2 regions of the Streptomyces sp. NPDC051963 genome follow, and region 1 is predicted to be linked to the other one. Evidence: riboswitches for the same ligand, from Rfam matches in the RefSeq annotation. Region 1 holds a riboswitch; the other holds the start of a gene.
The links. Region 1 has a riboswitch for cyclic di-AMP ahead of ACIHFB_RS42615 (M23 family metallopeptidase). Riboswitches for the same ligand answer to the same signal wherever they lie in the genome.

Region 2: linked by a shared signal. The riboswitch ahead of ACIHFB_RS15520 (peptidoglycan DD-metalloendopeptidase family protein) and the one ahead of ACIHFB_RS42615 (M23 family metallopeptidase) in region 1 are both predicted to bind cyclic di-AMP.

The regions. Positions count from the first base shown of each region.
Region 1 covers NZ_JBIUCC010000015.1:19,023-22,748, reverse strand. Annotated here, with positions in the region: gene ACIHFB_RS42625 (alginate lyase family protein) at 1-565, shown strand, start outside; tRNA gene ACIHFB_RS42620 (tRNA-Met) at 621-694, shown strand; cyclic di-AMP (ydaO/yuaA leader) riboswitch at 1,015-1,171, shown strand; gene ACIHFB_RS42615 (M23 family metallopeptidase) at 1,183-2,223, shown strand; gene ACIHFB_RS42610 (PrsW family intramembrane metalloprotease) at 2,338-3,633, opposite strand; gene trmB (tRNA (guanosine(46)-N7)-methyltransferase TrmB) at 3,686-3,726, opposite strand, start outside.
Region 2 covers NZ_JBIUCC010000003.1:721,612-725,337, forward strand. Annotated here, with positions in the region: gene ACIHFB_RS15515 (SGNH/GDSL hydrolase family protein) at 1-254, opposite strand, end outside; gene ACIHFB_RS15520 (peptidoglycan DD-metalloendopeptidase family protein) at 523-1,476, opposite strand; cyclic di-AMP (ydaO/yuaA leader) riboswitch at 1,481-1,636, opposite strand; gene ACIHFB_RS15525 (alpha-galactosidase) at 1,941-3,726, opposite strand, start outside.

The DNA.
Region 1 (3,726 bases):
GGCCATCGGCATCGCCGTCTTCCTCGACGACCACAAGACCTTCGACCACGCCCTGCAACGCTTCCGCGACCGCGTCCCCGCCTACTTCTACCTGCGCAAGGACGGCCGCCTCCCGCTCACCGCGCCCGGCTCCGGCATGGACAGCCCGCAGCGGCTGACGTCGTACTGGTTCAAGCAGTCCACCTACAAGGACGGCGTCACCCAGGAGACCTGCCGTGACTTCGAGCACGTCGGCCACTCCCTCGCCGCCACCGCGCACATCGCCGAGACCGCCTGGCACCAGGGCGTCGACCTGTACGCCGAGGCCAAGGACCGGCTCAAGGCCGCCCTCTCCCTGCACGCCCGCCACCAGCTGGGCGCACCCGCGCCGACCTGGCTGTGCGGCGGCAGGATCGCCAGGACCATGGGCCCGGACCTGGAAGTCGCCCTGAACCACCTCGAGGACCGTCTCCACCTCTCCGTCCCCACCGCCCGCAAACTCGCCGAACAGACCCGCCCCGCCGGCACCGACGGCCTCTTCGTCGCCTGGGAAACCCTCACCCACGCGGGCAATCCCGCCGGGTGAACCACCGTGTGGTCATGGGTGTCCCACGGATGACGTACACTTGTGAACACAACGACGCGGGGTGGAGCAGCTCGGTAGCTCGCTGGGCTCATAACCCAGAGGTCGCAGGTTCAAATCCTGTCCCCGCTACTGAAGGCCGAAGGGCCCGGATCATTGCGATCCGGGCCCTTCGGTGTGTTCCGGCCCATGCCGAGCCCGAGTGATGCCCGTTGTCACCCGGCGTGATCGAGCCACCCCGTTGCGATAACAACTGACACAACGTCAGAACTGGTGGGGCCGATGAGTTGCTTCGGTGACGTGGTCAACTCGCCCGATTTTCACCGGTCATGGCCCGTACGTCCTGGGCAAAAACGTTAATGATCAAGTGGAACCGCTTGGAATCCGGCCCCTGGGTCTATTAACGTTCGATAACGCAGCGCGGTCGTCCCAGCCGTCACAAGAGTCGGCTCCGTGCGCACGCGCCGAATTCCGCAAGGGAACCGGGGAACCACCACCTTGGGGTGAATCGCGCGGATGCCACCGTGGAAGCACGGCGGGTATACGCGCGTAGGAGACCTTCCTCTCCGAACCCGTCAGCTAACCCGGTAGGCGATAGGGAAGGAAAGGAGTACGCCTACGTGGCGTCCAACCGGCCTGCTCCAGAGGCCCCGTTCGTGCCTAGTCAGCGCAAGCCCGACACCGTTGTGTACGGGGGCTACCGCACCGACGACGAGGGCCCGCAGGAGGAGTGGAATCCCACCGAGGAGTCCCTCCCTCCCCTACGCGGCCGGCACCGCGTCAGCAAGCAGCGCAACGGGGCATTCGCCCGCAGCTCCACGGTTCTGGGCGTCGGTGTCATAGCCGCCGTCGGCGCGGGCGGCATGGCCAGCGCCAACACCGGCAAGCCGCCGGTGTCCATCTCCATGCCCGACCTGCCGTCCGTGGGCTCGATCATCTCGGACGACTCCTCGGACGAGGAGGCCCAGGACACCGCGCTCAGCAGCGTCAATGTGGCCTCCGAGGACACCGAGCAGGGCACCTCCGACGCCGGTGAGGTGTTGCGGTCCAGGATCCTGGCCCAGGCCGAGCAGCAGCAGGACCAGGTCGACACCAAGGCCGCCCAGGCCGCGCAGGCCGCCGCCCAGAAGAAGGCCGCCGACGCGGCAGCCGAGGCGGAGAGGCAGGCCGAGGCCAAGGCCGCCGCCGCGAAGGCGAAGGCGGAGGAGGCGGCCCGGCAGAAGGCGGAGGCCGAGCGGCTCGCCGAGCTGGCCAAGCAGTTCGCGCTGCCGACCTCCTCGTACACCATCACCTCGACCTTCGGTCAGGCCGGTTCCCTCTGGTCCTCCGGCTACCACACCGGGCTCGACTTCGCCGCCCCCACGGGCACGCTCATCAAGGCCATCCACAGCGGCACCATCACCCAGGCCGGCTGGGACGGTTCGTACGGCTACAAGACCGTCCTCACCCTGGACGACGGCACTGAGCTGTGGTTCGCCCACCAGTCCTCGATCAGTGTCAGCGTCGGCCAGAAGGTCGCCACCGGCGATGTCATCGGCCGCGTCGGTGCGACCGGCAATGTCACCGGCGCTCACCTCCACCTCGAGGTCCACACCAGTAGCTCCGACAGCAGCGGCATCGACCCGATGGCCTGGCTGCGGAGCAAGGGCTTGAACCCCTGAGCCAGCCTCCCCTTCCCCGGCGGCCCTGACGACGACCCCCCGACGTCAGGGCTGCCGGTTTTCGGGCGGAGCGCAGCTCGGCCTGGGCGGGTTACTCGCGGCCACTCGCGAGGCCTAGGTCCGGTACGGGTTGTGGTGCGCCGGATACGGTGCCGCGGGACCGTACATCGGCCAGGCCGGCGGCATGACGACCGGCGCCGTCACTCGGGCCGCGTACTCCAGCGCCGGTCCCGCGACCCTCCGCCGCTGCCACAGCTCATGCAGCAACTCCCGTTCGCGTACGACGAAGTCGGTGCCCGCCCGCCCCCGCCGCCCCCGGTGGCGCAGAAACGCCAGCGACGTCGCGTACGCCTCGTACTGCGCCACCGCCCGCCCCGCCGGCCTGCCGAAGTGATGGCGGGCGTACTCCCGGGCCAGCCGTCGCGCCCGCATCGATCCGAGTACGAAGGGCGCGGTCGGCCCCAGCCAGCCGGCGGCGACGTACGCGGGCAGCTCGGCTCGTACGGTCCTCAGCTCGCGCTGCCGGGTCCAGATGACCAGCCAGGTGAGCAGCCCGAACGCGGGCACCATGAAGGCGGCGTACACGGCGAAGAACCCGTACTCGCCGAACGTGGACGAGCCGTTCCACATCGCGTGCATGCCCATCGCCAGCAGCAGCCCGGACAGCGGCACGAGGACCCGGCGCAGATGCTGCCGGTCCCCCGAGAGCGCGGCGACGCCGAAGCCGATGCCGGTGAGGACGGTGAAGAGCGGGTGCGCGAACGGCGACATGATGATGCGCACGAAGAAGGTCGCCGCGGTGACGGAGGCGATGCCGCGGTCGCCGCTGAGCTGGTCGGTACCGAAGGCCGTACCGAGGTAGAGGATGTTCTCGGTGAACGCGAAGCCGGTGGCGGTGACGCCGGCTATCACCACCCCGTCGACGATCCCGGTGAAGTCGCGTCGCCGGAAGAGGAAGACGAGTAAGACGGCCGCCGCCTTGGCCGACTCCTCCACGATCGGCGCTATCACGGTCGCCCCGAGGGTGTCCGCGCTGGACGGATCCGCGGTGGCCGTCGCTATCCATCGGGTCGCGAAGCTGTTGGCGACGATCGCTATCAACGCTGCCGCGCAGGCGCCCCAGGCGAAGGCGAAGAGCAGGTTCCGCCAGGGGCCGGGTTCGACCCGGTCCAGCCAGCGGAAGGCGGCTATGAGCAGCGGCACGGGGAACACCGACAGCCCGAGCCCGACCAGGAACCCCTCCGTGCCGGTCTGTTCGCGGACGAGGGCGAGGATGACGAGCCCGGAGAGCGCGAGGAGCGTGATCAGAGCGCCGTAGCGCACCCATCGGGCCTGCCACCAGTGCGCGTGCCGCAGCGCGCCACCGGCGGGGTCGCTGGGGCGCGGCGGATACGGGGGACTGGTGGCCACGGCATTGACCCTAACGAGGGAGGGGCGCAGCCCGCAGGAGCGCTGGGTGGGCTCAGGCGCCGGTGGGGGGACGGTCTTGGTGCTGTACGCGAC
Region 2 (3,726 bases), on a different contig from region 1:
ATGTCGTTGCCGCCCGCGCAGAACGAGACCAGGTCCGGGGCGAGTTCGACTGCCTTCGGAAGCTGGTCCGCCACGATCTGGTCGAGCAGTTTGCCGCGCACGGCGAGGTTGGTGTACTCGAAGTCGCCCTCCGGACGCCGGTCCGCGAGCAGTACCGCGAACCGGTCGGCCCAGCCGACGAACGCTCCGTCGGGGCCGGGGTCGCCGACGCCCTCGGTGAAGCTGTCCCCCACCGCCACGTACGACCCGATCACTGATCTGTTGTCATTCTTCGAATCGTCTGCCACATCGGCCCATGATTCACCTTCGGATGTGAGCTACGCGACCGTAGGAAGGGGTTGACGGGCGGTGAGATAAGCCACGCCTAAAGTGTTCACCAACTCAGGAATAGCCTTCCGATCAAGGACGTTGTGGCGTCACTCAGCCGTCCGTCTCGATCCGGGCGACGAAGAACACCGAAGGCCGGACCCGGGGATCGGGGTCCGGCCTTCGGTGGCGTGGGGGGCGCGTCGGTCGCGGGTGTCAGCCGACGGAGACGCCGTGCGAGCGGAGGTAGGCGACGGGGTCGACGTCCGAGCCGTAGTCCGGGGTGGTGCGGATCTCGAAGTGCAGGTGCGGGCCGGTCACATTGCCGGTCGCGCCGGAGAGGCCGAGCTCCTGGCCCTCGGTCACGGTCTGCCCGTTGGAGACGGATATCGAGGACAGGTGGCCGTACTGCGCGTAGTAGCCGTCGGCCAGCTTGACGACGACCTGATTGCCGTACGCACCGCCCCAGCCCGCGGAGACGACCGTGCCCGCACCCACGGACTTCAGCGAGGTGCCGGTCGGGACGACGAAGTCGACGCCTGTGTGGTAACCGCTGGACCACATGCTGCCCGACATGTGGTATGGGGTCCCGACGGTGGCACCGGCCACCGGCAGGGTGAAGCCGCCGGCGGTGCTCGTGGTGTCGGCGGACTGAGTGTTCGCCGCGTTCGAGCTGGACGACGCCGCCGAATCCGACGCGGACGAGTCGGACGAAGCGGATGAGTCCGACGAGCCGGACGACTTCGACGAAGGCGACGAAGGCGACGACTTGGAGGAGTCGGTCGCGGCCTTCTTGCCGATCGAGAGCTTCAGACCGGGGTGGATGAGCGACGGGTCGTCGCCGACGGCCTCTCGGTTGTCCGAGTAGAGCTTGTGCCAGCCACCGCTGACATTCTGCTCGTCGGCGATCTTCGAGAGGTAGTCACCGGCCCTCACGGAATAGGTCTTCACTCCCGAGGTTTTCGCGGCGGCCTTCTTCTCGGCTGCCTTCTTCTCGGTCTTCGGAACCGACTGAACGGCCTTTTCCGAAACGGATTGAGCGGGAGCGGCATGTGCTCCGGTGGCCCCCAGCAGCGGGAGGGCGAGCGCTGCGCCACCGGTTCCGGCGACGGCGATCGAGCGGGTGAAGCGCTGGCTCTTGGGACGGCGGTGCTTACCCTTCGCGGGCATGGCGAATTCCTCTCCGGCGCCTACGAGGTGAGCTGTCGGGTGCGGACTGGAGATGTCCGGCCGCGCGTTCGCGGCTTGACCCCTAGCCGTTCCGGAGACCGGAACAGGCGGTTCTACCTGTGGGTCCCCCGCTCCTGCCGTTCACGGGTGAGTTGTGCGGTCTCCGGGCGGCGGCAGGATTGGGCGTCCGTCCGGATTGGTGGCGAACGTAAGCGACTAAGACGCAAAGGGACAAGCAAGAGGTTCCCGGGACATGCGTTTCTCTTGATCCCTTGTGGGAAATCCCAGTCACACTCCGTGAATTCCGACCGCGCACGGGATTCAAATCCCTGGAAAGACACGCGAATTACGTGAACATGACGGGCGACGCTCGGTCACGAATATGACGCTGCTCACGCGGCATCTCCCCAGGGCGCCTTATTCCAGAGCGAGTTGGAATGAAGATCCCAATTCGGACAGAAGACTCAGATGCGACGCAGCCGGAGAACCGTCGCATCGAGGTCGCCGCGCAGCCCCGTAGGCAATCCGTGGTGCAACAGCACCGCACCCCGGTGAACTTCGCCCGTTTCGCGGCATTCATACGACGCCGTCGGGTCGAGGCCGCGCAGCCGGAGCGCCGGTACGGGCTCGCCGTAGTGCTGCGACTGGAGCCAGGCGATGACGACGGTCTCGTCGCCGAGCACGTACTGCACCGCACTCGAACCGCCCTGCGGCGGCCGCAGCCGGTAGAGGTCCCCGCGCTGCACGAGAGGCCGGATCTCCTTGTACAGGCCCACCCAGTCCCGGGCCTCGGCAAGCTCTTCGTCCGTCCACTTCGTGAGGTCGCCGCCGACCCCGAGCACCCCGGCCATGGCGCTCACGAACCGGAAGCGCAGCGAGCTGACCCGGCCGTTGAGCTGGGTGTTGGGGCTGTCGGTGACCCAGGCGGCCATGACCCGCGCGGGGTGGATCTGGCTGAAGCCGTGCTGGATGGCGAGCCGGTCGAGCGGGTCGGTGTTGTCCGAGGTCCACATCTGATCCGTGCGGCTCATGATCCCGAGGTCGATCCGGCCGCCACCGCCGGAGCAGGACTCGAAGGCGACGCCGGGGTGCGCTTCCCGCAGCCGGTCCAACAGGCGGTACAGAGCGTGCACATGGTCGACCCACAACCGCTGCGGATACGCCTCTCCCGGCCAGCCCGCGTCGGTGAAGCAGCGATTGAAGTCCCACTTCACGTAGTCGATCGGGGCGCTGGAGAGGAGCGTGTCGAGCTGCTCCCAGAGGTACTCCTGGACATCGTCGCGGGCGAGGTTCAGTACGAGCTGATTGCGAAATTCAGCACGCTTGCGTCCGATTTGGTACTGCACCCAGTCGGGGTGGGCGCGGTACAGGTCGCTGTCCGGATTGACCATTTCGGGCTCGACCCAGATGCCGAACTGCATACCGAGTCCGTGCACGTGGTCCGCGAGCGGCTTGAGGCCGCCGGGGAAGCGGTCGGGGTTGGGTGTCCAGTCGCCGAGCCCGGCCCGGTCGCTGGTCCGCGCCCCGAACCAGCCGTCGTCGACCACGAACAGCTCCACGCCCATGTCCGCGGCCCGGCGCGCGAGTGCCCGCTGCTGCTCCTCGGAGATGTCGAACTCGGTGGCCTCCCAGGAATTGAAGAGCACCGGCCGGTCCTGGTCCGCGTCCGGGATGACGTACGCCCGCTGATAGGCGTGCCACGCGCGGCTCGCCCCGCCGAAGCCGCGGTCGCTCCACAGACCGGCGAAGACGGGCGTCGTGAACGACTCGCCCGCCGCCAGGCGCAGCAGGCCCGAGTCGTCGTATCCGGCACCGCCGGTGATCTGCACGCGCGCGTCGGGGAGTTGGGCCACGGCGATCCGCCAGGACCCGGACCAGCCGAGGGCGCAGCCGTAGACCTCGCCGCGCTCCTCGGTCGCGTCGTCGTCCAGCGCGACCCAGGGCAGATGCTGGTGACCGGTGTGGCCGCGCCGGCTGCCGATGACCTTCTCACCGTAGGTGAGGTCGGAGCGCACGAGCCGGGACTCCGCTGCCCAGCGGCCGTGCAGCTGGGAGAGCCGCCAGGCGCCGCGGTCGGGCAGGGTCCAGGTGGCGGAGTCGGCACGCAGCAGCTCGACCGTCGGCCCGTCGTTGTCGAGGGTCACCCAGCGCTCCACGACGTCGTCGCGCATGCGATAGTGCAGCGTGACGGTCAGGCCTTCGTCGCGAAACCGCAGCCGCAGTGCGTCGCCCTCGGCCTCGTACGCCTCG